Regions from separate parts of the Micromonospora sp. NPDC047557 genome, predicted to be linked through region 2. Evidence: riboswitches for the same ligand, from Rfam matches in the RefSeq annotation. Region 2 holds a riboswitch; the other holds the start of a gene.
The links. Region 2 has a riboswitch for S-adenosylmethionine ahead of thrC (threonine synthase). Riboswitches for the same ligand answer to the same signal wherever they lie in the genome.
Positions count from the first base shown of each region.

Region 1: another riboswitch for S-adenosylmethionine. It lies ahead of ACGGAQ_RS08500 (ABC transporter substrate-binding protein); the one in region 2 lies ahead of thrC (threonine synthase).

Region 1 covers NZ_JBIDDK010000002.1:153,110-160,522, reverse strand. The annotation lists gene ACGGAQ_RS08515 (hypothetical protein) at 1-136, shown strand, start outside; gene corA (magnesium/cobalt transporter CorA) at 153-1,280, opposite strand; gene ACGGAQ_RS08505 (amino acid transporter) at 1,510-3,450, shown strand; SAM riboswitch class IV at 3,534-3,645, shown strand; gene ACGGAQ_RS08500 (ABC transporter substrate-binding protein) at 3,953-4,816, shown strand; gene ACGGAQ_RS08495 (amino acid ABC transporter permease) at 4,856-5,635, shown strand; gene ACGGAQ_RS08490 (amino acid ABC transporter ATP-binding protein) at 5,632-6,384, shown strand; gene ACGGAQ_RS08485 (hypothetical protein) at 6,394-7,413, opposite strand, start outside.
Region 2 covers NZ_JBIDDK010000007.1:45,553-52,965, forward strand. The annotation lists gene ACGGAQ_RS18120 (DUF4232 domain-containing protein) at 1-111, opposite strand, end outside; gene ACGGAQ_RS18125 (DoxX family protein) at 570-1,019, shown strand; gene ACGGAQ_RS18130 (ArsR/SmtB family transcription factor) at 1,075-1,380, opposite strand; gene ACGGAQ_RS18135 (DMT family transporter) at 1,471-2,439, shown strand; SAM riboswitch class I at 2,507-2,642, shown strand; gene thrC (threonine synthase) at 2,653-3,939, shown strand; gene ACGGAQ_RS18145 (GNAT family N-acetyltransferase) at 4,197-5,216, shown strand; gene paaN (phenylacetic acid degradation protein PaaN) at 5,268-6,941, shown strand; gene ACGGAQ_RS18155 (GNAT family N-acetyltransferase) at 7,114-7,413, opposite strand, start outside.

The DNA of each region.
Region 1 (7,413 bases), on a different contig from region 2:
CGACCGGACCGGCGGCGGGATGACCGGGGCCGCTACGCCCCTGACCATCTGGGCCGCCGCCGTGCTGCTCGGCCGCATCGGCGCCGGTGACGACGACAGCGAGGACGAGCGGCACATCCTGCGCGGCATCGAGTGAGCCTCGCGCCCCGCTGCTAGAGCCAGCCGCGCCGCTTGAACACCAGGTAGAGGGTTCCGCAGACCAGCAGCATCAGCAGCAGCGCGAACAGGTAGCCGAAGCGCCAGTTCAGCTCCGGCATGTGGACGAAGTTCATGCCGTACACGGTGCCGATGAGCGTGGGGGCGAACAGGATCGCGGCCCACGAGGAGACCTTCTTCAGCTCCTCGTTCTGCGCGTAGCTGGCCGCGGTCAGGCTGCGCATCTCCTCGTTCTGCTGCTGCGAGACGAGGGTGGCGTTGACGGTGAGGATGTTCTGCAGCAGGTGCCGGAACCCGTCCACCCGCTCGACCACCTGGGTGAGGTGGTCGGTCACGTCACGCAGGTAGCGCAGCAGCTCCTCGTCCGTGCCGTAGCTGCCGGCGCCGGTGGCCAACGCGTCGAGCATGGTGAGCAGCGGCCGGGCGGCCCGCTGGAACTCGATGACCTCCCGGCTGAGCCCGTAGATGCGCCGGCTGGCGTTCGGGTCACCCCCGAAGACCTGGGTCTCGATCTCGTCGATGTCGTTCTCCAACCCGGCGACCACCGGCGCGTACCCGTCGACGACCTGGTCTAGGATCGCGTACAGGACCGCCTCGGGCCCCTGGGCGAGCATCGGCGCGTCGGCCTCCATCCGTCGCCGGACCGCGGCCAGGTCGGGGACCTCGCCGTGGCGGACCGTCACCACGAAACCGGGCCCGATGAACAGGTGCAGTTCGGAGAACTCGACCTCCTCCCGCAGGTCGTCGTAGCGGGCGGCACGCAGCACCACGAACAGCGTGTGCCCGTACCGCTCCAGCTTGGGTCGCTGGTGGGCGTTGATCGCGTCCTCCACCGCCAGGTCGTGCAGGCGGAACTCGCGCGCCAGCGAGGAGATCTGGTCGATGTCGGGCCGGTACAACCCGATCCAGGCCATCGCGTCGTCCTGCTCCTGGAGGCAGGAGTACGTCTCGGCGAGGCCGGCCGGTGAGGCGAACCGGTGTCCCCGGATGTAGATGGCACTGTCCACCATGCCACCGGCGGGCGGGGGCGGCTCCGGCGGTGGCGGCACGCCGACGCGGGTCTCGTGCTCGTCGAGCTGACGGCCGAAGCCACCACCCGGGCGGAAGCGACGGCCGCCGACCATGACCCGCTCCTTCCCCGGTGGCATCCGATCCGGCGGCCTCCCGGCCCGACCGGACGACTCGGTGCGAGGCGCGCCGGAGGCGCTGCATCCCCCCTGCCCCCGGGCCGAAACCCTCCGACTCGCCGGCCGTCCCCACCCGGTACGGGTGGGTTCGGCGTACCTGGGGACGGGCGCGTGTGGCCGGGCGGATACTCGCGGTGACCATGGGCGGAGGACGGGGGAAGCGCCGGTGCAGGGCAACAGGCGCGCCGGGCGGCTGCGCGGTTGGCTGCTCGACGGCGGTACGGAGCGGGCCGCGCGGCATTCCGGCCCGGGCGGCCGCCCGCCCGAGGATCGGCACCACCCGTGGTGGAAGGTGATGTGCCTGACCGGTGTCGACTACTTCTCGACGCTGGGCTACCAGCCGGGCATCGCCGCGCTCGCGGCCGGGGCGTTGTCGCCGGTGGCGACGCTGGTGCTGGTGCTGGTGACGCTGCTGGGCGCGCTGCCGGTGTACCGGCGGGTGGCGGTGGAGAGCCCGCACGGTGAGGGCTCGATCGCGATGCTCGTACGCCTGCTGAGCTACTGGCCGGGCAAGCTGTTGGTGCTGGTGCTGCTCGGTTTCGCAGCCACCGACTTCATCATCACCATCACCCTCTCGGCGGCGGACGCGACCGCCCACCTCGACGAGAACCCGTTCTGGCCCAGCGGGCTCAAGGGACACGAGGTGGCCATCACGCTGCTGCTGGTGGCATTGCTGGGCGCGGTGTTCCTCAAGGGATTCGGCGAGGCCATCGGGATCGCCGTCGTCCTGGTCGCGGTCTACCTGGCGCTGAACGCGGTGGTGATCGCCGACGCGCTGTGGCGGGTGGTGACCCACCCGAGCGCGGTCGGGGACTGGACCACCGCGCTGAGCACCGGGCACGGCGATCCCCTGCTGGTGGTCGGGCTGTCCCTGCTGGTGTTCCCGAAGCTGGCGTTGGGCCTGTCCGGTTTCGAGACCGGGGTGGCCGTGATGCCGCACATCCGGGGGGATCGCGAGGACTCGGAGGACCGGCCGCTGGGCCGGATCCGGGGGGCGCGGCGGCTGCTCACCACCGCCGCCGCGACGATGAGCGTCTTCCTGATCACCAGCAGTGTGACCACCACCGTGCTGATCCCGCCGGAGGCGTTCCAGCCGGGCGGGCCGGCGAACGGCCGGGCGCTGGCCTACCTGGCGCACCAGCACCTCGGCGGCGTTTTCGGCACGGTCTACGACCTGTCCACGATCGGGATCCTGTGGTTCGCGGGCGCGTCGGCGATGGCCGGACTGCTCAATCTCGTACCCCGGTATCTGCCGCGCTACGGTATGGCCCCTACCTGGGCGCGGGCGATCCGGCCGCTGGTCCTGGTCTTCACCTCGGTGGCATTCCTGATCACGGTGATCTTCTCCGCCAGCGTGGACGCGCAGGGCGGCGCGTACGCCACCGGGGTCCTGGTGTTGATCACGTCGGCGGCGACGGCCGTGACCCTCGCGGCGCGACGACGGCGGCAGCGGGGGCGGATGTACGCCTTCGGGGCCATCACGCTGATCTTCGTCTACACCACCGTGGCGAACGTCGTGGAACGCCCCGACGGCGTCAAGATCGCCGCCTGTTTCATCGGCGGGATGATCCTGGTGTCGGTGCTGTCCCGGCTCGTACGGGCCTACGAGGTGCGAGTCGACCACGTCGAGCTGGATCCGGCCGCCGCCCGGATGATCGACGAGCGTGCCACCCGTCGGATCCGCCTCATCGCGCACGAGCCGGACCGCCGCGACCCGGCCGAGTACCGCGCCAAGCTGGCACAGACCATGGCGGACAACGACTTCCCCGACGACAGCGACGTCATCTTCGTCGAGGTCCACGTCACCGACCCGTCGGACTTCGAGACCGAGCTGCTGGTGCGCGGCAGCGTGGTGCACGACAGCTACCCGGTGCTCAGCCTGACCGGCTCCTCGGTGCCCACCGCGCTCGCCGCCCTGCTGCTGGAGATCCGCGAGCGGAGCCGGCGACGCCCCCACATCTACTTCGAATGGAGCGAGGGTGGCCCGGGTCGCAACATCCTGCGCTACCTGGCGTTCGGGCAGGGTGCCATCGCCTCGGTCACCCGGGAGATCCTGCGTCGCCAGGAGCCCGACCCGCGCCGCCGGCCGCACGTGCACACCGGTTGACCTGCCGGCCGAACCGTCGCCGGTGGTGAGCGTGGTCATAACGGCTGGACGATCCACCGGTGGGCGCTGCTAACCTCGGCGCAGGTCATGAGTGCCAGCGCGAAGCCCCGGCTCGCTGGCCGGCAACCCTCCTCCGCGGTGGGGTGCCCCGGGTGAAGACCAGGCACCGGCAGGACGCCGGTGCAAGCGTGGCCTGGCACCCAGGTCAGCAACAGACCCGGGAGACCGTATGCGCAACCTCAGCCCCACGCCACCGGCCGGTCGGCTCACGCCGCCCCTGACCCGGCGTCGCCACGTGGACCTGATGCGAATGTGCAGCGCGGCGTGTACCGCCGCCTGACGCGCTAGTTCCTCCCCTCCCCTTTCTGGGCGCACCACGCCCACCCACCCTCGCGTCGATCATGACGTTGTTGCCCGCCCGACCGGCGTGTCGGGGCAACAACTTCATGATCGACCGGGTCGACGCACCCTTTTGGAGACACCCGTGCGATTTTCTTCTGGCTTGAGCCGTGCCGTTGCCGTTGGGGCGGCCCTTGTGGTTGCCGGCGCGCTGACCGCCTGCGGCACCGACGACGCCTCGAACGACACCGCAGGCAACCCGTACGGCCTGGCGCAGGCCGGCGTGCTGCGGGCCGGCACGCTTACCGACGCCCCGCCGAACGTGTACCTCAAGGACGGTAAGTTCACCGGCTTCGACAACGACCTGCTGACCGCGGTCGCCGGCAAGCTCGGCCTGAAGGTCGAGTTCGTCGGCACCGACTTCTCCGCGCTGCTCTCCCAGGTCAACAACCACAAGTTCGACGTCGGCAGCTCCTCGATCACGATCACCGAGGCGCGGAAGAAGACCGTCGACTTCGGCAACGGTTACGACTTCGGCTACTTCGGTCTGGACGTGCCGGCCGGCTCGCCGATCACCGGGTTCGACCAGCTCGCCGGCAAGCGGGTCGTGGTGGTGCAGGGCACCGTCCAGGACGACTACGCCACCGGCAAGCAGCTCGACCCGGTGCGGGTGCCGGACTACAACGGCGCACTCAACCAGCTCAAGGCGGGCACCGCCGACGCGTGGATCGCCCCGGCGGAGATCGGCGAGAAGTCGGCCGCCGACAGCAACGGCAAGATCACCGTGGCGGCCAAGCAGCTCAGCCCGGCGCCGACCGCGTACGCCGTGGCCAAGGGCAGCGACAAGCTGCGCGAGGCGCTGAACAAGGGCCTCGACGAGGTGATCGCCGACGGCACCTGGAGCCGGTTGCAGGCCCAGTACTACCCGGGCCGCCCGATCCCGGCGGACTTCACCCCGGGCAGCGGCACGGTGGCGGTGCCGTCCGCGTCCGCCGCGCCGTCGGCGTCGGCGTCGGCCGCGTCCTGAACCGGTGACGAACGAGCAGGGCGGTAGGAGAGGCGACCGATGGATCCGTTGAGCACCCTGTGGGAGACCTTCTTCGACGCTGACGCGATGCGCGAGGCGCTGCCCGAGATGCTGACCGTCGGGCTGCCCAACACGCTGATCCTGGCGGTCTCCGCCGCCCTGCTCGGCACGGTGTTCGGCCTGCTGCTGGCCGTGGCCGGCATCTCCCGCAGCCGGTGGCTGCGCTGGCCGGCACGCGTCTACACCGACGTGTTCCGGGGGCTGCCGGCCGCGGCGACGATCCTGCTGATCGGCGTCGGGCTGGCGCCGCTGGGCATGCAGGTCTGGGGACCGGACCCGTACCCGCTGGGCATCCTCGCGCTGTCGCTGATCGCGGCGGCGTACATCGGGGAGATCTTCCGCTCCGGCATCCAGTCGGTGGAGGCGGCCCAGTTGGAGGGCGCGCGGGCACTCGGCTTCTCCTGGGCCGACGCGATGCGGCTGGTGATCATCCCGCAGGGCATCCGGCGGGTGCTGCCCGCCTGGGTCAACCAGCTCATCGCGCTGATCAAGGACTCCAGCCTGGTCTACTTCCTCGGCCTGGTGGCCAGCCAGCGGGAGCTGTTCCGCATCGGGCAGGACTACGCGGCCACCACCGGCAACGAGTCCGCGTTGCTGCTCGCCGGGCTCTTCTATCTGGCGTTGACCGTCCCGCTGACGCACGTCGTGAACGCGATCGACAGGCGGCTGCGCCACGGCCGGCCGGCCACCGCACCCGCCGACGACGAGGACGAGGACGACCCGGCGCTGACCGGCGCCCCGGAAGGAGACCGGCGATGACCACCACCACGACCGCGACCACCACCTCGGTCAGCCTCCAGGCGCGCGACGTCCACCTGGCCTTCGGGCCGAACCGCGTGCTGCGCGGCGTCGACCTGAGCGTGCAGCGTGGTGGAACGGCCTGCGTGATCGGGCCGTCCGGGTCGGGCAAGTCCACTCTGCTGCGTACCCTCAACCGGCTCATCGAGCCCGACCGCGGCGACGTGCTGCTGGACGGGCGCAGCGTCCTGCACGACGATCCGGACGCGCTGCGCCAGCGGGTGGGCATGGTCTTCCAGCAGTTCAACCTCTTCCCGCACATGAGCGTGCTGCGCAACGTCACCCTGGCGCTGCGTCGGCTGCGCAAGCTCGGCGAGGACGAGGCGGTGGCCGTCGCCCGCGCCCAGTTGGAGCTGGTGGGGCTCGCCGGCAAGGCCGATGCCCGGCCGGCGCAGCTCTCCGGTGGTCAGCAGCAGCGGGTGGCGATCGCCCGGGCGCTGGCGCTGCGGCCCGAGGTGATGCTCTTCGACGAGGCCACCTCGGCGCTCGACCCCGAACTGGTCAAGGGGGTGCTCGGGGTGATGGCCGACCTGTCCGCCGCCGGAATGACGATGGTGGTGGTCACCCACGAGATGGGCTTCGCCCGGCACGTCGCCGACACCGTCGCCTTCATGGACCGGGGTGTGGTGCTGGAGGCTGGCCCGCCGGAGAGGATCTTCGAGGGGGCCGAGCATCCCCGGCTCCGCCGCTTCCTCGCCCAGGTGCTCTGAGACGGCCGCTCAGCCGGCCTGGAGGCGCAGGTGCAACGCGAACGCCTTCAGGTCGCCGAGCAGCTCCAGGATGGCGTTGCGGTACGCGACCGACGCCCACAGGTGCAGCTCCTCGTCGTCCAGTCCGCCGAACGCCAGCGAGAGCGCCTTGCGCCGGCGCCTGTCGAGCACCTTGTGCGGGCGGGCGAGCAGGTCGCCCTCCCGGCGCAGCGCCTGAAGGTAGGCGGCCACCGCCTCCTGGTAGTGCCGTCCGGCGACCCGCTCCAGCAGGGTGAACTCGAAGACGTTCAACGCCGCCTCGGAATCCCAGTACGCGGCGTCGCGCACCGGCGCGCTCGCGACGTGCCGGCCCATGGCGTGCCGGGCCTCGTAGAGCAGCAGCACGCCCCGGCCGGTGGTGCTCAGCGGCCGGCGGGGCGACGGCAGACGCAGCGTACGCACCGGCGCCGCGGCCGTCAGGTCCACCGCGCCGGCGTACGTCGGCATGCGGTGCGTTCCCGACGCCGGCTCCGGCAGCAGGCAGGCCCGCTCCTGGTAGGGCAGCGGGCCACCGGTGGGCACGGCGCGCGCCGTCGCGGCGTGCAGCTCGGCCAGGGGCCGGTCGTCCGGGGCCGGGCCCGGTGGCAGGGTGAGCACGAGACCGTTGACGCCGGGCACCGGCACGCCCAGCACGCAGGAGGTGCGCAGGAACGCCCACGTCGCCGCCGCCTCGCGGATGCCGCTCGCCACCGCCTGCGCGTCGGCCCGCCAGTCCTGGGCGATCCGCAACCGCTGCGCCAGGTCGGCGGTCGCGGCGCCATCGTGCGGGTACAGCTCCCGGACGGCCCGGGGCAGCGACCCGAGGCGCAGCTCCAGCGGGTCGCCGGTGGGCGAGGCCACGGCGTGCCTCGGGCAGTCGGCAGCCGAGTGCGGGTCACCGTCGACCGCGTGGCAGTCCCCCAGCCAGCTCGCGCCGGGCGGACCGGCCGGACGGGCGAATGCCAGGTGGGGCAGCCGGCCGGTGCGCAGCACCGTCTCGTACTGGGGTCG
Region 2 (7,413 bases):
GGGGTCACCGCCCTGGCCCCGATGGTCGCCGGGTGTGCAGGCGGCGAGCAGAAGTGCTGCCGCGACCACCGCGCTGGCCCGTCGCCGTGCTGCCGTGCCGAGGGAGATCATCCGCCGATCCTCGCCCACGCGGGCGCCCCACCGCCGGCCGGCCCCGCAGCTCGCCCGGGCCGGCTCTCGTGTCGACCCGCCGGTCTACCGCTGCACGGCGCACCGGTGATCCACCCCCACTTCGCCGACGTGGCGGTATCCCGCGACGTGGAAAGGCCCATGTCGGCGATACGGAGCGGATCATCGGTCGTGCGTCAGATCACCAGAGCGGCCCGTCGGCATCGCCGGCTCCTGGGGCGGTGGGCTCTACGCCCCACACATGGGGCAGCTCGACAGGCGCTGCGGGCACCCCGACAGGCTGTACGGCCACCTCGGCTGGCGGTACGTTCTGGGCGGGAGCGCTCCCACAAAGGCGATATATTCCGATCAGGGATTTTCCCACCAGCAAGGAATTTATTAACTTCGATACGTTCATGTTCCACCATTGAAGAGATCTGTCCCCTTCGATGGAGGTTTCCATGAACGTCTCTCGGCTCGGCGGGCCGACCCTGTCCCTGTTCCGCATCGTGACCGGCCTGCTGTTCATGCTGCACGGCCTGTCCTCGATCTTCGGGCTGTTCGGCGGCAACCCGATGACCGGCTCGGCGATACCGCTCGGCTCCTGGCCGGGCTGGTGGGCCGCGCTGATCCAACTGATCTGCGGCGCGCTGGTGCTGGCCGGGCTCTTCACCCGGCCCGCCGCGCTGCTCGCCTCCGGCTCGATGGCGTACGCCTATTTCGTGGTCCATCAGCCCGAAGACCTGCTTCCGCTGCGCAACGGCGGTGAGCTGTCGGCGCTCTTCTGCTGGTCGTTCCTGCTGGTCGCGGCACTCGGCTCGGGCCCCTGGGCGCTCGACGCGCTGCTCGCCCGGCGTCGCGTCGACGCTCCACCGGCCTCGGTGACCGACCCCGCGCCGGTCTCCGCCTGACCGCACCCGTACCGCGCGTCGCCGGAGCCTCGACGAGGCGGCTCCGGCGGCGGCGTCAGGCCGGAGGGCGCGGGGTGAGGACCGCGTCCAGGAGCCCCGGGTACCGCTGGTCCAACTCGTCGCGGCGGAGCCGGACCAGTCGGCTGGTGCCGGCGGCCCGGGTGCGGGTCAGGCCCGCCTCGCGCAGCACCTTCAGGTGGTGACTGCGGGTCGCCTTGGAGACGCCGAAGTCGAAGCTGCCGCAGGCGGCCTCGCCGCCCTCGGCGAGCGCCCGCACGATCTGTAGCCGCACGTCGTCGGCGAGTGCGGCCAGCACGGCGGTGACCGGTACGGCGGTCAGGTCGGGTTCGTGCGACTCCATGTGACCAGTGTAACCCTTGTTCGACAATTTTCGAACAACACCCTATGGTCGGTGTCGTTGGTTCGAAGATACTCGAACAAGGAGCTGACGATGCGATCCCGCGCCGCCGCCTATCCGCTGCTCGCCGTGCTCGCCTGGGGTGCGATGTTCCCGATCCTGGCCAGCGCGCTGAGCCGGGTCGATCCGCTCAACCTGACCACCGCCCGCTACCTGCTCGCCGCCGTCATCCTGGTCGCCATCCTTCTGGTCCGCGAGGGGTCCGCCGCGCTGCGCCTCGGCGGTCGGGGAGTCGAGGTGGTGGTGCTCGGTGTCGTCGGCTTCGCCGGCTTCAACCTGCTCACCAACCTGGCGCTCGAACACGCTGCCCCGCAGCAGGTCGCCCTCTTCGTGGCGACCACCCCGATCGTCACCCAACTGGTCCGGTGGGCCCGCGACGGCGTACGGCCGAAGCCGCTCCTGCTGGTCCTCTCGCTGGTGGCGCTCCTCGGAGTCGGCCTGGTGATCACCCGCGGGAGCTTGGCCGGGCTCGGCCAGTTCGGTCTCGGCGGCCTCATGATGATCGGAGCGGTGCTCGGCTGGGGCATCTACACCCACGGCGCCAGCCGGTTCGGCGCCTGGTCGCCGCTGCGCTTCACGACCCTTACCGCGCTCGCCGGCGCGGCCGCCCTGCTGGCCGCGAGCATCGGCGCCGACGCCGTCGGGTGGCAGCACGTGCCGGCCGTCGCCGACCTCGTGGCGATCACCCCACAGTTGGCGTACGCCGTGCTCGTCGCCGCCGTCGTCGCGGTGCTGGCGTGGAACACCGGCGTGCAGCGGCTGGGCGCCGCCAACGCCGCCCTGTTCATGAACCTGGTCCCGGTGACCACCTTCGTCGTGCAGATCGCCCGCGGCTACCGGCCGGAGGCGGTCGAGCTGGTCGGCGCCGCGATCACCATCGCTGCCCTGGTCGCCGCGAACCTCGCCACCAGGGCACGGACCCGGTCGTCGTCCCTGCCGCAACCCACCGCGGTCACCGACCCGGCAGCGGTGGTCGACCCGGTGGCGGTGGCCGCCCGCTGACCCACTGGCTGGGATACCCGGTGGAGGCGACAGGCAACGTTGCCTAGACTCGACGGCACAACTGCATACCTCATCCAGAGGGGCTGAGGGATACGGCCCGACGACGCCCCGGCAACCACCCCGCGCGCTCACCGCTGAGCGACAGGCGGGGCAGGTGCCAATTCCGTCCCCGCCGCACCGTGCGATGCGGGGAAAGATGAGAGGACTCTCGACATGACGTCGACGCTCGCCGCCTCCGGCATCGACACCTCCGCCAGCCCCGCCCGCGCCCTGGTCTGTCGCGCCTGTTCGGCCCGCTACCCGCTCGCCGCCCAGCACGCCTGCTACGAGTGTTTCGGCCCCCTCGAAGTGGACTACGACACCGCTGCCCTGGCCACGGTCACCCGGGAGCAGATCGAGGCAGGCCCGAAGAACATCTGGCGGTACGCCGCGCTGCTGCCCGCCGGCCAGGACCCGGCCACCCGGGTCACCCTCGACCCGGGGCTGACCCCGCTGGTGGCGGCCCCGCACCTCGCCGCCGAGCTGGGCATCACCGCACCGCTGTGGGTCAAGGACGACAGCGCCAACCCGACCCACTCGTTCAAGGACCGGGTCGTCTCGGTGGCGCTGACCGCCGCGAAGGCACTCGGCTTCACCCGGTTCGCCTGCGCGTCGACCGGCAACCTGGCCAACTCGGTGGCCGCGCACGCCGCCCGCGCCGGTGTGCCCTCGGTGGTCTTCATCCCCAGCGACCTGGAGCAGGGCAAGGTCATCACCACCGCCGTGTACGGCGGCGAACTGGTCGCCATCGACGGCTCGTACGACGACGTCAACCGGCTCTGCGGTGAGCTGGTGGAGACCGACGAATTCGAGGACACGGCGTTCGTCAACGTGAACGTCCGGCCGTACTACGCGGAGGGCTCCAAGACCCTCGGCTATGAGGTGGCCGAGCAGCTCGGCTGGCGCATCCCGGCCCAGGTCGTCATCCCGATGGCCAGCGGTGAGCTGCTCACCAAGATTGACAAGGCGTTCTCCGAGCTGGTCGAGATCGGCCTGGTCGAGGCGCCGGCCGGCGGCTGGAAGGTCTTCGGGGCCCAGTCGGCCGGCTGCAACCCGATCGCCGCCGCGCTGCACGCCGACACGGACACGATCACCCCGGTCAAGCCCACCGGCATCGCCAAGTCGCTCAACATCGGCGACCCGGCCGCCGGCCTCTACGCCCTGGAGGCGGTCCGCCGCACCGGCGGTTGGATGGAGTACGCCGACGACGACGAGATCCGCGCCGGCATCCGCCAGCTCGCACGCACCACAGGCGTCTTCGCCGAGACGGCGGGCGGGGTGACCGCGGCGGTGCTGCGCAAGCTGGTCGAGTCCGGGCGGCTCGACCCGACGGCCGAGACGGTCGTGTTCAACACCGGCGAGGGCCTGAAGACCATCGACGCGGTGGCCAGTCAGGTCGGCCCGACGCACCACATCAAGCCCAGCCTCCGCGCGGCCCGCGACGCCGGCCTCCTGGGCTGATCCTGGGGCCGCGCCGGGCTGACCGGTCGGTAACTGGGTTTTCGCTGTGAGTATGGAAAACCCGCCGGTCTGGACTTGACGGCAGGAACCGGACGGCGCAAGATGCTCCGTGCGGGAGGGCATTTCGCCGGAGACTTTTGAAGTTCTTGCGACCCAACGCCGGAGGCGTTGTGCGAGTGTCCCTCCCGACCACGTCCGATGGGGCCAGCGAATAATTCGCTGGCCCCATCGCTTTTCCGGCTGTCAGGCTTCCCGGCATGAGCATCACGATCACGTCGTTCGACGGCACCGACCGGGCCGCCGTCGACGAGGCGTACCGGCTCGGGATGGCGGCCAACGACGTCGACCTTCCGGACTTCCCGCCCTTCTGCCGGCGTCGCTTCGACGCGCTGTTCCACACGCCGGCACCCGGCACCCGATCGCTCTGGGCACTGGCCCGGCTGGACGGTGTGCCGGCCGGCTACCTCCAGCTCGACCTGCCGCAGCTCGACAACACCGACAACGCCACCGCCGAGCTGACGGTGCATCCCGAGCTGCGGCGGCGCGGCGTCGGCCGGGCACTGCACGAGTACGGGGTGCGTCTGCTGCGCCAACACGGCCGCAAGCGGGTGGTCGCGATGACAGTCCGCGCGCTGCCCGGCGGTGCGGCCCGTTCCGGGGCGGGCGACGCGTTCGCCGCCTCGACCGGCGCGCAGTCCGCCCTGGCCGAGGTGCGACGCCGGCTGGAGATCGCCCACATCGACCGGGTCGCCCTGCGGGCGGCGCTCGCCGAGGCCAAGCCGCGGGCCGAGGGCTACCGGTCGGTCTGCTGGCAGGGCACCACGCCGCAGGAGTTCGTGGCGGACATCGCCTACCTGGACAGCCGGCTGTTGATGGACGCGCCGATGGGTGACGTGCAGTGGGAACCGGAGCAGGTGGACGCCGAGCGCATCCGGGGCAACGAGCGCGCGTTGGACGCCCGGGGCCGCCGGCGCTACCACCTCGGGATGCGGCACGAAGCGTCCGGTCGGCTGGTCGCCTGGACCCTGCTCGACGTGGGCGCCTCCGCCGACTGGCACGCCTTCCAGCAGATCACCATCGTCGACCCGGCCCACCGTGGGCACCGCCTGGGCCTGATCGCCAAGGCGGAGAACCTGCACCACCTGCTCACCCACGAACCGGCGGTACGCGTCATCGACACCTGGAACGCGGCCAGCAACAGCTACATGGTGGCGATCAACGAGCAGCTCGGCTTCCGCCCGGTGGACGCCTGGAACAACTGGCAGCTCACCCTCTGACGGGCATCCGCCCCTACTGCTCGCGGACCTGGCTGTTGCATGATGGCGGGCATGACGGAGACCCCGCATCCCCTGTACGACAGGCACGCCGACACCCTCAACCGAGCGCTGACCGCGATCACGGAGCGGGGCTACTGGTCCGCCTATCCCGAGTCCCCCAGCCCCCGCGTGTACGGCGAGACGGCCGCCGCCGACGGCAAGGCTGCCTTCGAGGCGTACCTCGGCGGGGACTTTCCGCTCGACCAGCCGGGCGCCGGCGAGCGGATCGCCACCGAGACGAGCCCGTTCGGCGTCGAGCTGGCGGTGCGGTACCCGCATGCCGGCACCGACGAGCTGATCGCCGCCGCCTCCGCCGCGCTCCCGGCCTGGCGCGACGCCGGCCCGCAGGCCCGCGTGGGCGTCTGCCTGGAGATCCTGGACCGGCTGCACAAGCACATCTTCGAGCTGGCCAACGCGGTGCAGTTCACCAGCGGGCAGGCGTTCGTGATGGCCTTCCAGGCCGGCGGCGCGCACGCGCTGGACCGGGCGCTGGAGGCGCTGGCGTACGCGTACGCCGAGATGACCCGGCACCCCGGCACGGCCGGCTGGGAGAAAGCCGCCGGCAAGGGCGACCCGCTGCGGATGACCAAGACGTTCCACGTGGTGCCGCGTGGGGTGGCGCTGGTGATCGGCTGCAACACCTTCCCGACCTGGAACTCGTACCCTGGGCTGTTCGCCTCGCTGGTCACCGGCAACCCGGTGATCGTGAAGCCGCACCCGCGCGCGGTGCTGCCGCTGGCCGTCACGGTGAAGTACGCCCGGGAGGTGCTCGCCGAGGCCGGCTTCGACCCGAACCTGATCATGCTGGCGGCCGAGGCGCCCGGTGAGAAGCTCGCCAGCGACCTGGCCCTGCACCGGTCCGTCAAGATCGTCGACTTCACCGGCTCCACCGAGTACGGCGACTGGCTGGAGACGCACGCCCGGCAGGCGTCGGTCTACACCGAGAAGGCCGGGCTGAACACGGTTGTCATCGACTCCACCGACGACTTCGCCGGCATGTGCCGCAACCTCGGCTTCACGCTGACCCTCTACAGCGGGCAGATGTGCACCACCTCGCAGAACATCCTCATCCCCGCCGGTGGCATCGAGACCGACCAGGGGCACAAGAGCTTCGACGAGGTGGCCGGCGGGATCGCCGCGGCGGTCGGCAAGCTGACCGCCGACCCGGCCCGGGGCGTCGAGCTGACCGGCGCCATCGTCAACGACGGGGTGCTGGAGCGGCTTGCCGAGGTCACCAAGGTGGGTGAGCCGGTGCTGGAGTCACGGGCCGTGGCCCATCCGGCGTACGCCGACGCGGTGGTGCGTACCCCGACCATCGTGAAGCTGGGCGCGGACGACGCCGAGACGTACGGCCGGGAGTGGTTCGGGCCGATCTCGTTCGCCATCGCCACCGACTCCACGGCGCACAGCCTGGAGCTGCTGCGTCGGACGGTCGGGGAGAAGGGCGCGCTCACGGCGGCGGTCTACTCCACCGACGAGGCCGTGCTGGACGCCACCGAGGCGGTCGCGGTCGAGGTCGGGGTGCACCTGTCCTGCAACCTCACCGGCGGGGTCTTCGTCAACCAGTCGGCGGCGTTCTCCGACTTCCACGGCAGCGGGGCGAACGCGGCGGCCAACTCGGCGCTGACGGACGGGGCGTACGTGGCCAACCGGTTCCGGATCGTGCAGTCGCGGCGTCCGGTCTGATTCTTTGGTTGCGGTTGGGGGTTTCCGGGGCAGCCCGACCCGCTCCGGGCGGTCAGGCTTGATCCCTGCGCGGGTCGGGCTGCCCCGGAAACCCTTCCTCGGCACGGTTGTCGCCTACGCGTCCGGCTTTCAAGACATCTCCGGTGTCTTGCCCTGGGAAGGGTTCTCTTGTTTACGCTTCTCGGCGCATTTGTAGTTCGGTCAGGGCGGGGATCGTGGGGTGGGGGACTCGCACGCCGGTGTCGATGAAGCCCAGCCGCTGGTAGGCCCGGTAGGCGCGGTCGTTGCCGACCACCACCTCCAGCAGCAGCTCCGGTCGGCCGCAGGCCCGCGACCAGGCGGCCACCCCGTCGATCAGCTCGCCGAGCAGCCCGCTGCCCCGCCAGGCCGGCGTGACGTACACGGCGTAGATGACGGTCAGCCCCGGCTCGTTCGGCGCGACGGTGCCGCCGGCGTGCCCGACCAGACGGCC